DNA from 4 places in the Undibacterium sp. Ren11W genome. Region 2 is predicted to be linked to each of the others. Evidence: predicted binding sites of a transcription regulator. Region 2 holds the regulator's gene; each other region holds the start of a gene.
The links. Region 2 encodes sigma-54, which starts transcription at its own class of promoters, with help from an activator protein. Its sites were predicted from a motif close to TGGCANGNAANCTGCTTT; they were not measured.
Positions count from the first base shown of each region.

Region 1 (4,022 bases), on a different contig from region 2:
CCTGATAACGGCGCTTGGCGGCAGCGGCATTTAAGGCGGTGCGCAATTGCTGATTGGCACCGACACCACCGGCGATCACCAAACGTTTTAAGCCATGTTCTTTGAGCGCTGTCATGGATTTGGCGACCAGCACGTCGACCAGAGCATCGACAAAACCACGCGCGATGTTGGCCTTGTCTTGCTCGCAGATGTCAGTGTTATGGTTTTTTACCACCGTCAATACGGCAGTTTTGAGACCCGAAAAACTGAAATTGAGATCTTTAGAATGCAACATAGGGCGTGGCAATTTATAGGCCTTAGGGTCGCCAAACTCGGCCAGACGCGAAATCGCCGGCCCGCCGGGGTAAGTTAAACCCAGCAGTTTGGCCGATTTGTCGAAGGCTTCGCCGGCCGCATCATCTAAAGTCTCACCGAGTAATTTGTACTGTCCTACGCCATCGACCCGCATCAATTGCGTATGACCGCCCGATACCAGTAAGGCGATGAAGGGGAATTGTGGCGGCTGGCTCGCTAACAAGGGGGACAGCAAGTGCCCTTCCAGATGATGGATGCCGATGACCGGTTTATTCAATGCCAGCGCCAATCCGCAGGCGACCGAGGCACCGACCAGCAAGGCGCCGGCCAGCCCCGGGCCTTGGGTGTAGGCGATGGCGTCGATCTGATGTTTGTCCAGCTTGGCCTTGGTCAATACTTCGGTCAATAAGGGCAGGGCGCGCCGAATATGGTCGCGTGAAGCGAGCTCAGGAACGACACCGCCGTATTCCTGATGCATCGCGATCTGCGAGTGCAGCGCATGCGCCAGCAAGCCGTGCTCAGTGTCGTACAAGGCTAAGCCGGTTTCATCGCAGGAGGATTCAATGCCGAGAACTATCATTAAAAATGGTTTCTTATTTAGATGTTTTGCTAAAGCGGCAAACCCATGATGCTTTGCCTGGTGCGGATTTTGCTTACTTAGTTGACGCAAATATCCGTAAAAGACAGATTATAGGTCTTAACCAGCCAATCAGCAGCACTCTAGAGTATCAAAATATGAAAGCAGCTAGTTTACGGATCGTGGTCGTGAATACCGTTATCCCGGCCGAAAATGAGCAGGAGAGCCATGTGCAGGCACAACTGGCACGTTCGCGCGCCTTACGCATAGGTTTACTGCAGGCCGGCTACAACATTATTGCGGTGCTGCCGGGCGATCTCTACATGACCGAGCGTATCGCTCAGTTGCAGCCAGATATGATCATCATCGATGCCGAATCGGATGCGCGTGATGTTCTTGAACACATGGTGTTAGCGACCCGCGATGCACCGCGTCCCATCGTCCTGTTCACGGAAGATAGCGATCAGACCAATATGGCCGCAGCCATGGAGGCGGGGGTTTCCGCCTATGTGGTAGCGGGTTTGCATACCGAGCGTATCAAACCCGTGCTTGATGTTGCGATGGCGCGTTTTAATGCCGACCAAAAGCTGCGTTCCGAGTTGTCCGATACCAAGGCTAAGTTGGCTGAGCGCAAAACCATAGAACGCGCCAAGGGTTTGCTAATGGAGCGCCATCAGTTGTCGGAAAACGATGCCTATCAGAGGCTACGCAAACAGGCGATGGAAAAAAATCTGAAGTTGGCCGATCTGGCGCAGCGGGTGCTGGATGTGGCAGATTTGTTGGGCGCGTAGATTTTGACCTGTATTGGTGCGCCGCGTCATAACGGTGCAGTTTTTTCTCTGTATTGGGGACGATTTTCCGGTTTTAAGCTGTCACTGCGTAGGCATCCCAGCGTAAAGAGAACTGGCACAGCAATTGCTAATAGGTAGTAAAGCGCCAACGCAGGTGCAAGAGTGAATCCGGCTAACGGCGGTCGATTCACCAAGACAAAGGTGTCTTCCCATATTGATTAATCAGTATGGCAAGACGCCTTTTTTTGTTTTTATTTTTTCTTAAGCTGGAGCGCACTATGTCAATTCAAACACCAAAAAATCAGTCCGAAGATCTCACTTTAGTGGAGACTCAGCTTGATCGCAGCCAAACTGATCTTCAGCGCCGCCATTTTTTGCAGGGTGCTGCAGTCGTCGCAGGAGCCGGTGTCGTGGGGCTGCGTTCAGGTGGTGTCTGGGCCGCCGGCTCCGATAAACCAGAGAAAGAAGAAGTGCGGATCGGCTTCATTCCCTTGACCGATTGCGCCTCGATTGTGATGGCATCGGTGCTCGGTTTCGACAAAAAATATGGTATCAAAATTATTCCGACCAAAGAATCCTCATGGGCCAGTGTGCGCGATAAATTAGTCAATGGCGAACTCGATGCGGCACACGTCTTGTATGGCTTGATCTATGGGGTGCAGATGGGCGTGAGCGGCAACAAGAAAGACATGGCAGTCTTGATGACACTGAACAATAACGGGCAGGCCATTACCTTATCGAAAAAATTGGCGGATAAAGGGGCGGTCGATGGTGCTGGCCTGGCCAAGCTGATGCAAATGGAAAAGCGCGAATACACTTTTGCCCATACCTTTCCGACTGGCACGCACGCGATGTGGCTCAATTACTGGCTGGCGGCGCATGGTATCAATCCTTTAAAAGAAGCCAAGGTTATTACCGTGCCGCCACCACAAATGGTGGCGAATATGCGGGTTGGAAATATGGATGGCTATTGCGTCGGTGAGCCTTGGAATCATAGAGCGATTGCCGACGGCATCGGCATCACCGCCGCGACGACGCAAGACATTTGGAAAGATCATCCTGAGAAAGTGTTGGGCACCAGCGCCGAGTTTGTACAGAAGTATCCAAATACGGCACGCGCCATGACCGCTGCGATTCTCGAAGCGAGCCGCTGGATTGATGCTTCCCTGACGAATAAAAACAAGATGGCCGAAACCATCGCCGATAAGGCCTATGTGAATACTTCGGTGGATGTGATCAATCAAAGGATTATGGGGCGCTATCAAAATGGCCTGGGCAAGACCTGGGACGATCCTAATTACATGAAATTTTTCAATGACGGCGCGGTGAATTTTCCTTATCTGTCGGACGGCATGTGGTTCATGACTCAGCACAAACGCTGGGGCTTGCTGAAAGCTGATCCGGATTATCTGGCAGTGGCAAAAGCAGTCAACCGCATCGACGTCTACAAAGATGCTGCGGCTATGGCCAAGGTCGCCGTGCCTAAGGATGTCATGCGCAGCAGCAAACTGATGGACGGCTCGGTCTGGGATGGTAAAAATCCGGCAGCTTACGCGGCCGCTTTTAAGATTAAAGCATAGGGAGTAAATATGAATAGCATGGTACATGGCGTGATCCGCGAACCGGCCAGTAGCACTAGCGTAGTCAAACCGGCTGCAGTCATACCGCCTGCCGCAGCGCTACCTGCGTCCAGCGAAAAAACTGCGCAGAAAGTGAAGCGCGCTATTGCATTTAAACCGTTTTTTCTAGCGGTTCTGCCACCGATCTTGGGTCTGGGGCTATTGATACTGATATGGGAAATCATCGCGATCAAGACCTCCAGTTTCCCCTCTCCCTGGCTTACCTTGCAAGAGGCAATTAAGCTGTTTTCTGATCCGTTTTACCAAAATGGCCCTAACGATCAGGGCATAGGCTGGAACATCTTTGCCTCGCTGAAAAGGGTGGCGCTGGGCTTCGGTCTGGCCGCCGCGATCGGTATTCCTTTGGGTTTTCTGATTGGGCGGTTTAAGTTTTTGTCCGGTATGTTTAATCCCATCATCAGCTTACTCAAGCCGGTCTCGCCGCTGGCCTGGTTGCCGATAGGTTTGCTGGTATTTAAGTCGGCACATCCGGCGGCGATCTGGTCGATTTTTATCTGTTCGATCTGGCCTATGATCATCAATACCGCGATCGGTGTGCAGCGCGTGCCACAAGATTACATGAACGTAGCGCGGGTCTTAAATCTGTCGGAATGGAAGATATTCACCAAAATCTTGTTTCCCTCGGTCTTGCCGTATATGTTGACCGGGGTCAGGTTAGCGATAGGCACGGCCTGGTTAGTGATCGTCGCGGCAGAAATGCTCACCGGTGGGGTTGGTATC
Region 1 covers NZ_JBMPPB010000015.1:1,230-5,251, reverse strand. The annotation lists gene tsaD (tRNA (adenosine(37)-N6)-threonylcarbamoyltransferase complex transferase subunit TsaD) at 1-874, opposite strand, end outside; gene ACO0K8_RS21775 (ANTAR domain-containing response regulator) at 1,030-1,662, shown strand; gene ACO0K8_RS21770 (CmpA/NrtA family ABC transporter substrate-binding protein) at 1,941-3,242, shown strand; gene ntrB (nitrate ABC transporter permease) at 3,252-4,022, shown strand, end outside.
Region 1: the regulator sigma-54 is predicted to act here: its motif matches at 1,776-1,793, upstream of ACO0K8_RS21770 (CmpA/NrtA family ABC transporter substrate-binding protein).

Region 2 (4,022 bases):
CCAGTCATCCCTAAATAAGTACCAATTTCGCCAGGGCTACGCGCTAGGAAGTAGCTGCCGCCCACATCCGGGAATAGGCCAATATTCACTTCTGGCATCGCCATCTTAGTACGCTCTGTGACTATCCGCAGGCGGCAGTTTTTTCCTGCCTGGGCGATCCCCATGCCACCGCCCATGACCACACCGTTTAGTAATGCGACATAAGGTTTAGGATAGAAATGGATTAAATGATTTAAGGCGTATTCTTCGCTGAAAAAATCTTCTAACAGGGCGCTGTCTCCCTTTGGGGTGGCAGTACCAACATCGTAAAAAAAGCGTATGTCACCACCGGCACAAAATGATTTTTCACTGCTGCTATGAATGAAAACAGCCGCAACTTCGTCATTCTCTTGCCACTGTAACAGTGTGGCGGTGATGTTGCGTACCATTTCTAGGGACAAAGAATTGAGGGCTTTCGGTCTATCTAGGGTGATGAACCCTATGCGGTTCTGTATTGAGCTTAATATATGATTACTCATAGGATCTGGTATTTAGTGAAGGTGATTGGGATGGGATAAGAAAAATCAACTAGTGCCAGCCTGGTCACGCAATCTGCATGCGGCTTGCAGCCGAGATAGGCTGGAAACCCGCATGAATAGTGCGTGTTAGGCATGCTGCCATTTTGAAATTTAATCAGCAGCGAGTGCAGGATGTTCTTGTGCCCATGTTTTATCGAAATTTTAGATTGCCATTTTATCGAAATTTGTCCGCTAATCAAATGAATCTGTGAAGAGATTCGAAAGGTGCAAAGAGACAATCGCAGCCCTACAAAAACGATTGCACAAGATGTTTTTTTTGCAGATGCACATATCTCTTTTGCCAACAAAAAAGGACGCTGAAGCGTCCTAGTTTTGGGTTCCCTTTGTGGGTTGATAGTTTTACACTGAGGCTGGATCAGGAATATGTTTGATCGCTTGATGCGGATGTTCCTGAATTTTGTCTTTGTGTTTAATGACTTGCCTGTCTAGTTTGTCTATCAGTGTGTCGATGGCAGCATACAGATCCTGCGCCAGACTTTCAACGTGAATATCTTTACCGCTGATGTGCAGATTAATATCTGCTTTATGACGTTTGTCCTTTTCTCGGAGCTTGTCGACCGTCAGGATGACGGCGATATCAATGACTTGATCGAAGTGTCGCCTGATACGTTCTAGCTTGTTTTGTACATGTTCACGAATTGCAGGAGTTACTTCAAGGTGATGACCACTGATGGTGAGATTCATAAAACGCTCCTATGGTGATGTTACTTGATGACACTATCGCTATTACTATGCGCCCAATCTGAAAAACCTGTTTGAGCTAAATCATATATAGCAATCTAACGCAAAATTTCAAGAACAATTTTTACAAAGATTTTCGCAAACTGACCGGTGGAATTTTAAGGGCTTCGCGGTACTTGGCGACTGTGCGGCGCGCAATGACCATCCCTTGTTCACCCAGCATGTCTGCAATCTTGCTATCAGAGAGTGGGCTTTTCTGGTTTTCTGCTCCTATCAATTGTTTGATGAGTGCTCGTATCGCCGTCGATGATGCTTCACCCCCTGTTTCAGTGGCGACATGGCTACCGAAAAAATACTTCAACTCAAACATACCATGTGGGGTCAGCATGTATTTCTGAGTGGTCACACGAGAAATTGTACTCTCATGTAAACCCAGTGTATCAGCAATTTCGCGCAAAACAAGAGGGCGCATCGCGACCGCTCCATGTGTGAAAAAATTCCGTTGTCTTTCGACTATTGCTTGCGAAACCCGTAAAATCGTCTCGAAACGTTGCCGCATATTTTTGATCAGCCAGCGTGCTTCCTGCAACTGGGGATTAAGACTGCCATCCCCACGATTTTGCTTCATGATATTGGCGTACATGCTATTGACACGCAGCTTAGGCATGATGTCCTGGTTCAATAACACTTGCCATCCATCAGCAGATTTTTTGACTATTACATCCGGCACCACATAGTCGGAACTACTGACTGCAAACTCGGCGCCAGGTTTGGGTTTGCATAAACGTATCACCACCTGTGCCTCGCGCAAATCCTCATCGTCACAATTAAAAACCTTCTTTAAGCGAGCAAAATCGCGTTGTGCAAATAAACCTAATTGTGTTTCTACGATGGCAAGTGCGAGGCGTCGGGTGACGAAAGCGATTTTGGGCAGGCGTTTGATCTGCAGCGCCAGGCACTCGGAGCAGTTACGTGCGCCAACACCGGCAGGATCAAAACTTTGTACCATGAGCAAGGCAAAACTCAGCTCTTCAGGCTCAACCAATAGTTCTAGAGGGATGCTGGAATGAATATCTTCCAGGCTCTCTATCAGATAACCGCTATCATCGAGGGCGTCGATTACCAGTTCCACCAAGGCCAGATCGCGCGGTTCGCGCAGATTCAGACGCATTTGCTCCAGCAAATGTTCTTTAAGTGAAATATGCGCCGCTTCTAACTGCGGTCTTCCCTCATCCTCTTCCGAGGATTTACTGCCTTGCGGAGCATCGTCAAAACTCCACTCGGTTTCGCTAGGGCTGACACTATCGGCCGCGTTGCTAACTTCTGAGATCTCGCTGGAGTCGGTATTGGCGTTACTCTGATCTTCAGCAGAACTGACGCCGAACTCCGTTTCAGACCGTGATTCAGTACTGCCAATGGCGCCGTCCGCCAACAAGCGTACCGCGCTATCGAGTGGATTATCGACGCGCTCTAGCATGGGATTTTCTATCAGCAAGTTTTCTAGTTCTTGATGCAGTTCCAGCGTGGACAATTGCAGTAGCCGTATCGATTGTTGCAATTGTGGCGTGAGTGCCAGATGTTGCGAGGTGCGTAGCTGCAGGCTTTGCTTCATGCTGAGTGTGATTTCCGCTACATGCGGAAATGCTCTCCCAAATAGACGCGCCTGACCGATTCGTTGCTGATGATTTCTTCTGGACTACCGCTGGCTAATACGGCACCCTGATTAATGATGCAAGCGTGGTCACAAATGCCTAAGGTTTCGCGCACATTGTGATCTGTGATCAAGACGCCTATGCCGCGATTTTTTAAAAAAACCACGATGCGCTGTATCTCTATGACGGCAATCGGATCGACCCCGGCAAACGGTTCATCAAGCAGGACGAAACGGGGATTGGTTGCCAGTGCGCGGGCAATTTCTACCCGTCTGCGCTCACCACCAGATAGCGATAGCGCTGGATTCTCTCGCAAACCTTCGATTTGTAAGTCGTCGAGTAGGGCATCGAGACGTTGCTCGATGGCAGCTTTGCTCAGAGATTTTCCGTGTTCATCGGTTTGTAGTTCGAGTACAGCGCGGATATTGTCCTCCACCGACAACTTGCGAAATACTGAAGCCTCTTGCGGTAAGTAAGATAAGCCGAGTTTGGCGCGCTGGTGTATCGGCATGCGCGAGATATCAACGCCGTCGATATCGATTTTTCCTGCATCTGAGGGGACCAGGCCCACGATCATGTAGAAGGACGTGGTTTTACCAGCGCCATTCGGGCCTAGTAAGCCGACTACTTCGCCACTTTTTACTTCTAAAGAAACATCGCGCACTACCTGGCGCGCCCCATAGCGTTTTTGTAAACCCTGGATGACGAGTGTACTAGTCATAATTATTTGGCTGGAGTATTCATGTTGACTGGCTTTGCCGGTTTAGGTTGCAGCGTCAATTTCACACGCCCAGCCCCAGGCACATGGGTGCCGGTAGTGGTATTTGTGGCGAGAAACACATCATTGAGACTGTCGTAGGAAAGAAATTCCCCTTCTTGCTCTTGCGTGACTTTTTTGCCTTCTAAATACTTGACACGGGCTTTCGAGATAAACCTGACCAACTCAGTTTTATCGTCGTATTCAATGCGATCGGCCACACCTTCTACCCACAAATCATCCCCACCATCGCGTTTTTGCCGGAAAAAATTTTGCTTTCCCGGATTGCTGGTTAACACTACATTCATGTGCTCGTCCGCAGTTTGCGTAATGATGGCGCGGTCCGATTTGACG
Region 2 covers NZ_JBMPPB010000008.1:81,623-85,644, reverse strand. The annotation lists gene ACO0K8_RS16950 (enoyl-CoA hydratase/isomerase family protein) at 1-518, opposite strand, end outside; gene hpf (ribosome hibernation-promoting factor, HPF/YfiA family) at 918-1,262, opposite strand; gene ACO0K8_RS16940 (RNA polymerase factor sigma-54) at 1,384-2,871, opposite strand; gene lptB (LPS export ABC transporter ATP-binding protein) at 2,889-3,632, opposite strand; gene lptA (lipopolysaccharide transport periplasmic protein LptA) at 3,635-4,022, opposite strand, start outside.

Region 3 (4,022 bases), on a different contig from region 2:
GCCAGCTCAATATTGAGTTGGACTGGCTCAAAAAAAGTATAGGACACACTCCACAGAGGATTGCTCGATCATAAAGCTGGAGTCAACAGCAGAAGCAAAACCGAGACACCGCTGTGCAACTGCCGCTGAAAAGGTACTAAGTCGATATTTGTCTGGACAGACGGGACCACTTTACATTTTTCTTTTCATCCAAATCTTGAGCATTTGTAATTTTATATTGAGTTCTTCTGCGACAGACTGTATCGTGCTGTCGCCATGCGAATACACTTCGCCGGTCTACCACCGGCCAGCAATCGCACGACTACAAAAGAAGTAAAAAATTAGACCAGGCAACAACAAGCAAAAATACCGCCAAGCTACCGGGCTTATGCGCGCCCCGTTAGCCGGCTAGTTAGTCTTGATACCGCGCCAGGCTGCGTTCCAGATGCGGGGCCAGCATGGCTGGCGAACTGATAGACATGCCCAGTTCACTCAATAAACCATCTTGCAGGCCGTAGACCCAGCCATGTACGGTCAATTCTTGCCCACGTTCCCAGGCGTCTTGCACGATGGTCGTCTGCGACAGGTTAACTACTTGTTCTATCACATTGAGTTCGCATAGACGGTCCGAGCGTTCTTTCATCGTCAAGACCTCGCCCAGATAACGTTCATGTTTCTGATGCACATCCTGCACGTGGCGCAGCCAATTGTCGGCCAAGCCCACGCGGCGACCTGTCATCGCGGCGTGTACGCCCGAGCAGCCATAGTGACCGCAGACGATGATGTGCTTGACGCGCAAGACATCAATCGCAAATTGCAAAACCGATAGACAATTGAGATCAGAATGCACCACCACGTTGGCGATATTTCTGTGGACGAATAATTCGCCCGGCAACAAACCCAGTAGTTCATTGGCTGGAACGCGACTGTCGGAGCAGCCTATCCATAAGTATTCGGGACTTTGCTGTGAGGCGAGTTTTTTGAAAAAATCGGCATCTTTGGCGCTAATCGCCGCGGCCCATTTTCTGTTGTTTTCAAATAATTGCTGAGGTGTAAGACCGCTGCTGCTAGGTAAAGTCATGGTGTTCGTCCTCTAGTATTTTCAACAGGCGTGATTCTAACCTGTATGCCTGTCTTATGCTGCACTACAGCAGAGCGGGCGTACAAAAATGGCTGACGCTAATATGTTAGTGCGCTGGATTAATCGCTTGAAGAAGTGTTGGCGTAAGTGTTGGCGTAAGTGTTGGCGTAAGTGCGAGATTACTGCCGCGGTTTTAAAATTCAGACCAGGTTGCCAGCGTTAGCGATAGCTGCTTTTATTGTCATCGCTGGTATCGGCCATCATGGCTTTTTTCAAGCCGCTATCGACAGGTTTTTCTCCTAGCCAGATACGCAGAATCGCGTTGTAGAAAGCTACATCCAAGAACGGTTCACCCATCTGCTTGCCATTTAAGGACATCACGGTGCCGACCCCAGGCAGCCAATCGCAGATCAGGACGTCGCCTTTTTTTAATTCAGGGACGGAGGCAAACATTTCTCCGAAGCGTACAAATTGTGCGATGAGTTTGGCTTTCTCGGCCTTTTCAGTATTTTGTTGGATGCCTGTTACGAAGCCACGTCCAAAATCCTCGTTACTCAAACCGCGCAACATCACCAGCGTGACGCGCTTAGGTCCGGCCACGCCCAAAATTTCAGGAACCGTGGTTTTCTTTTCTTTGAGGTACAGACCCGCGACATAGACTTTGAAGATGGCCTTGTAGCGTATCCCAGCGCCATTGAGCTTTAAGTCCGTATTGGCGACCTGCTGATTGTCGTCAAGTTTTACGCCCGCCACTTCGATGGCGCTGGCATGGCTGGAAAGACTGCTGCTGATCACTAAAATTGCCGCCATCAGGTTGCGTTTTCCGGTAGTTGAAATCATGCCTTGCTCCATTTCGTTTCATTAAAATTAAGATTGTTCATCGCTATTTGCTGCTAAATAAAGTTAGAGTAAAACATCTAACTCGGCAGTATACCGAAATTTTGTTGCGACCTTGCAAGATCACGGTATCTGCTTGCCGCCAAATTTGATGCCCAGGTTTTTGCTAATGTTTTTGTCTGGGCTTTTGTCAAGATTCACACCTCCTGTTTGTGGTGATTTGTCGCCCTTATTCAGTGCAGCAGCAAGGGCGCTCCTTATAAATGCACCATGTTGGCAAAATAATTAGCCGCTTAAGCATTAAATCAGGGCGAGTGGGAGTGGCATCAATATTGCTAACTAAGGTAGTGAAGTCGCAGGTTCACACTTTTTTGCCTTTATTTTTGCCGTTTTTTTCTTTTTATCTAGGAGAATTTATGTCACGTCGCATGATTTTGAAGGCTAGCGCACTAGGCGCTATGACACTCGTTGCCAACGTTTGGATGTCTCAGGCGATGGCTGCCGATACAATTAAGGTTGGTATCTTGCACTCGCTCTCCGGTACTATGGCGATCTCGGAAACGTCCTTGAAAGACGTGGCCCTGATGACGATCGCCGAGATCAATGCAAAGGGCGGCGTGATGGGCAAACAGCTAGAACCTGTGATCGTTGATCCGGCGTCGAACTGGCCTTTGTTTGCAGAAAAAGCGCGTCAACTGATCTCGCAAGACAAGGTGGCCGTGGTGTTTGGTTGCTGGACTTCGGTTTCGCGCAAATCGACATTGCCGGTATTTAAAGAACTCAATAGTCTACTGTTTTACCCGGTGCAATATGAAGGTGAAGAGTTGGAAAAAAATGTGTTCTACACCGGTGCGGCACCGAACCAGCAAGCGATACCGGCGACCGAATATTTGATGAGTAAAGAAGGCGGCGCTGCCAAGCGTTTTGTCTTGCTCGGCACCGATTATGTGTATCCACGCACGACCAATAAAATCCTGCGCGCTTTCCTTAAATCAAAAGGCGTGAAAGACACAGACATCGACGAGGTCTACACACCATTCGGCCATTCGGATTACCAGACCATCGTCGCGAATATCAAGAAGTTTTCGGCAGGCGGCAAGACTGCCGTGATCTCTACCATTAATGGTGACTCCAACGTGCCGTTCTATAAAGAACTCGGTAATGCGGGCTTGAAAGCCACCGATGTTCCTGTAGTTGCCTTCTCGGTTGGTGAAGAGGAATTGCGCGGCGTTGACACTAAGCCTTTGCTCGGTCATCTGGCAGCCTGGAATTATTTCCAGTCGGTGAAAAATCCTGTGAATGATGAGTTCATCAAAAAATGGAAAGCCTACGCAGCGGCGCAAAAACTGCCGAATGCCAGCACGGTCGTTACTAATGATCCTATGGAAGCGACCTATGTCGGTATCAATATGTGGAAGCAGGCGGTAGAAAAAGCCAAAACGACCGATACCGATAAAGTGATTGCGGCGATGGCAGGGCAGACCTTCAAGGCACCATCGGGCTTTACGCTGACCATGGATGCCACCAACCATCATCTGCATAAGCCGGTCATGATAGGTGAGATCAAAGGTGACGGTCAGTTCAGTGTGGTCTACAAAACCAAGGGGCCGATACGTGCGCAGCCTTGGAGCCCGTATATCGCCGGTAACGAAACTAAGCAGAAGCTGTAGTTTTTACAAAGCGCAGCGACATAAGCTCCCCTCGCCCGCTTGCGGGAGAGGGGCTGGGGGTGAGGGCGGTAGAGCAACGCACTTTCTCAAGTAATTTCAAGCCGCAATAATTCCTGGAACTCTAGCATTTTAAGAATCTGAATCTCCCTCACCCAACCCTCTCCCGCTGCGGGAGAGGGAGCTTGAGTCCGGCTTAGATTGATTTGTAATGCTTAAAAAAAGGAAGACGGCGAAAACCCAATGGCAGCAATATGCGTCTTTCCAGCAAACTTTATATAGCATTCTTACTTTGCACCCATGCGCTTAGTGCAATTGCCGCTATCGACGCGGCGTTGCTCAAGCCGTTGACGGGCGACGACCCGGATGCGCGCATAGCGGCGGTAGCCAAGATTGCGGCACTCGCCAGCCCCGAGGCGCAGCAGGTCTTGAACGCCTTAAAAAACGATAGCGCCTAC
Region 3 covers NZ_JBMPPB010000005.1:21,266-25,287, forward strand. The annotation lists gene can (carbonate dehydratase) at 392-1,060, opposite strand; gene ACO0K8_RS12580 (chalcone isomerase family protein) at 1,280-1,900, opposite strand; gene urtA (urea ABC transporter substrate-binding protein) at 2,314-3,567, shown strand; gene urtB (urea ABC transporter permease subunit UrtB) at 3,819-4,022, shown strand, end outside.
Region 3: the regulator sigma-54 is predicted to act here: its motif matches at 2,219-2,236, upstream of urtA (urea ABC transporter substrate-binding protein).

Region 4 (4,022 bases), on a different contig from region 2:
GGTAGTAACCGAAGCTAATGCGAACGCTTCGTTGATTTAGCGTATCGAGAGGAACGCGCTGAAAGGTATTGCTCTTTTCGAGTATAGGACAAAGCTGCACGAAATCGCGCGCGGTCATAATTGATTTGCTATTTACCCTGGGCTCGTCCAGCAACACGCGATAGGCCGGAGACTTATTTGCGGCCCGGCGAAAAGCCTGCAAGAGTTATTTCGCCGAGGCGAAATAGTTTTTTCGTGCTGGTTTTTTGTCACTGCGAAGGTATCAGGCTGCGGGCAAATCTGGGGGGGAGCGTAGTCATTGATGATTTTTAACGGTTTATTTATTTTTTTAGGGGAGATTTTTTTTCGTCCACTTGTCCCATAAACTTTCGGCTAGCGTTTTGATTATTACCGACATGGGAATCGGCTCGTCATTAAACCAGGCGGCCAGAAATTTATTCTCCCGGGTTAATCGCTCATTGAGCTCATCGAGGTCGACAATGAATGGGGTCACCGGACCATAGTAGTCGGTTTGGGGGCCAATCGGTACGAAGCGAAAGCCCATCTTGTCCAGTGAACGCGCTAATGATCGCTCCATGGCGGCAAACAAAAAACGAATGCCATTTTGACGGCTATGCCGGTACATTTCCCGGTATAAGCCGAGTAACAGCATAGGGCTATTTCCCTTTCGTCTATCACCGCCGTGATGCGGTTGTATCGCGGCAGTTTTGCCATTTTTTGCAAAGGATTCCGAAATCCCTTGCATGGAGTCGCCGCGCCGGCGCCTGTGGGTTTTTTTGACGACCAATCGGGAAATTTCACTAGCTTGCTCCCTTGGTGGCATTACATAGCCGTCAAAAACGCTGCAATGGCTTTCGAATGGATAGATTTGTTTGTCGGCCGGTTGCACTAGCCTGACTGTGCCTATGATCATGTCATCAAGCGTAAACGCCGCAAAATGCACTGAACATGCGTCATATTCATCGCTTTCTAAACCATTCTGAAACTCCTCTGGAGGGAGGTAGTGACACTCGAGGCAATATACTTCATAGCGAAGCGCAAAAATTTCATTGAGTAATGCCGACTGTAAATCGTTCTGCAGTTTTTTACGGAACTTAAAATAAGGAACCAATAAGTCCCGCTTGCCTAACAGTCTCTGGATTACCATTGCCTAGCCCCAATATGTTGCACTACATCGTGTTAATGCGGAGACTCTACGAATTACGGTTCTGTCGCGTTCGTTAAACAAGGCAAATTTTGGGAGGAGTTCACTTTCTGTTGCAAAAGGGGAAAATTCTCCGGGCGATACCTAAAATTGATCAGTGCAAGATCTCTCTTTTTTATCTTAGGACTTACGCAAAATTGTTCTCGCTAGGCGTACCGCCGAAGACTTACTTTAGTACGGCAAGGCGGATGCAACGAAGCTGGGGCGATTTTGCGTAAGTCCTTTATCTTCTAAAATCCACTGATCCGTGTAAATCATAGGCATTAATGTAATTTATGACAATATATTTCTCACATCATAACGTGCTTTGAAATCTCATATGGAATTGATGATTCGATATTCTTCATAGGTTTTTAGCTCCCCAAACACAATAAGCGCGTGAGTATTTGCAGGAGATTTTGATTTTTTAACGTATTGCATTCACGCATCAAATCCCAGGGCCTGAGCGGGGATTTTCTTCGGTAGGGGGAGCCAGGTGGGATACTTGCCAGTAGAGAATAAATTGCGCCGCTGCCGTATTTTTCCTGTCAATCTGCAGCATAAAGGCGTTGCGCCAAGTATCAGACGATTACCAGAGTGGCAATGGTTTATTGTCTGATGCCGCCGGTTCAAGGCAATTCAGAGATTCTTAAAACATCAGCATTTATCCTGAATAATCGGATAGCTGGATTTAATGCACACAGCCATTTAATACTTGTCGAAATATCTTACATTTTTTACATTTGTTTGCATTTGTTTGCATTTTATAAACCTGTTATATTTTTTTTAATATAGATATCAATAGCCTACGAGATTTATTTGCTGGTGGCACGCTCATTGCTAATGTCAAGTGAAGGCGTTCACGTATCTTGTTTCTAAATTGAACGACTTAGTGATTGGATACCTCATCTTTATTGTGTAACGAAAGGAATTGATATCATGAAACTCAATACATTACGACAAGCTTTAACGGTATGTGTTATCGCAGCGGCGGCATTTACTTCCATGGCAGCTAGCGCGGTACCTCTGTTTACGTTTACTGAGGCGGGTGGCTTTGTAAAGAACCCAGCCAATACGGCTATTCATTATGGAGTTAATACGGCGGGCAATACTACTGGATCGAATGGCACACTTGGCGTTAATCCTACTTCAACTGATACCTACCATGACATTAGCTGGGGTGTGGGTAACGGCGCAGGCTCTTCGAGTAGCGGTATGAATTTGCAGACATTCGGCGGCGCACTGGGCACTTCCTGGACGACGATGTCTAGATTGTCACACTTTAACAATGTGATTAATGACGCAATTAGCTGGACTAATCAGACCATCCTTGATCGCTTCATGATTACCGACAGTAATGGTGGTGCGTCCGTAGTTTTGGATAATACTAATCCGGTTGAAATTGCATTCACAGAAACTCCGAATACAACGCCGTGCCCAGTTCCAAATCCAAATGGTTCTATTTGCGATGATTCTTACGCTGTTAAGATAGAAGCATTAAAGAGCGTAACATTCACGGCGAATGACAACACTACTTGGATTGTTGATTTTATGCTGGGTAATTTCGTTAATGCCATGTTTGTTGGTCCTAATCTGGTCTACACCGCTGAAGGTGTGACCAGCTCTGTCGATGTGTTGGTCTCTGTGCGCCAAGTTCCTGAGCCAGCGACTTTATTCCTGATGGGTCTGGGTCTGCTTGGTTTTGGTATTGCAGGGCGCCGCAAGTCTGTTTAGTCAGATGGTGCAAATGCAGCACTAAGCTAGGGGCAGTATTAGTATCGGTTTATCGAATCAGGTTTAGCGCCTGAATAAATAAGCTCAAGTAAATGGTTCAGCATCGTTTTGCAATAATACGGCGCTGGATCTTTTTTTTAGCTTTTTCCTTTCGCCGAAGAAGGCGCTAATCTGTAGCCTTAATGCTTGTGCTGGACGCCCATTGTTAGGCATCAAGCGGGTAGACATAAAAAAGCTCGCACGCGGCGAGCTTTTTTAAACAGCTGCGGGATTTACCCCAGCTTCTTCACCACCACACAGCCTATCGAGTAACCTGCACCGAACGAGCAGATCACCCCAATCGCGCCAATGGCCAGGTCTTCCTGATGCTTGTGGAAGGCGATGATGGAACCGGCCGATGAGGTATTGGCGTAAGTGTCCAAAATCGTTGGCGATTCTTCGGTGGTGGCGTCACGTCCCAAGATCAGGCGCGCGATCAACAGGTTCATGTTGAGGTTAGCCTGATGCAGCCAGAAGCGTTTGATGTCGCTGATCTGGATGTCGGCGGCGGCCGTGGTCGAGGTGATCATGGCGGCGGCCATAGGGCAGACGTCTTTAAAGACTTTACGGCCTTGCTGGTGGAATAGTTTGTCTGGCTTGCCTATGCCGGACTCGTCGGCGCGATTTAAGAAACCGAAGTTATTGCGGATGTTGTTCGAGAATTGGGTTTTTAATTTCACTGCAACTACTTCAAACTGATGCTTGGAGGTGGCCAGATCGGCACGCTCTAACAGGATGGCAGTGCAGGCATCGCCAAAAATAAAGTGGCTGTCGCGATCGCGCCAGTTCAGATGGCCGCTGGTGATTTCCGGACTGACCACTAATACGGCACGCGCCTGGCCGCTTTGTATCGCGCTGACTGCCGCTTGTATGCCGAAGGTAGCCGATGAGCATGCCACGTTCATGTCGTAGCCATAACCTTCTATGCCCAGTGCGCCTTGCACTTCTACCGCAATGGCAGGGTAGCCGCGTTGCAGATTGCTGCAGGCGACGATCACGGCATCGACATCGGCCGCCGTTTTTCCAGCGCGTTCTAGTGCCTGCAGCGATGCGGCAACTGCCATTT
Region 4 covers NZ_JBMPPB010000011.1:91,881-95,902, reverse strand. The annotation lists gene ACO0K8_RS20080 (PEP-CTERM/exosortase system-associated acyltransferase) at 329-1,147, opposite strand; gene ACO0K8_RS20075 (THxN family PEP-CTERM protein) at 2,123-2,917, shown strand; gene ACO0K8_RS20070 (beta-ketoacyl-ACP synthase III) at 3,190-4,022, opposite strand, start outside.
Region 4: the regulator sigma-54 is predicted to act here: its motif matches at 2,010-2,027, upstream of ACO0K8_RS20075 (THxN family PEP-CTERM protein).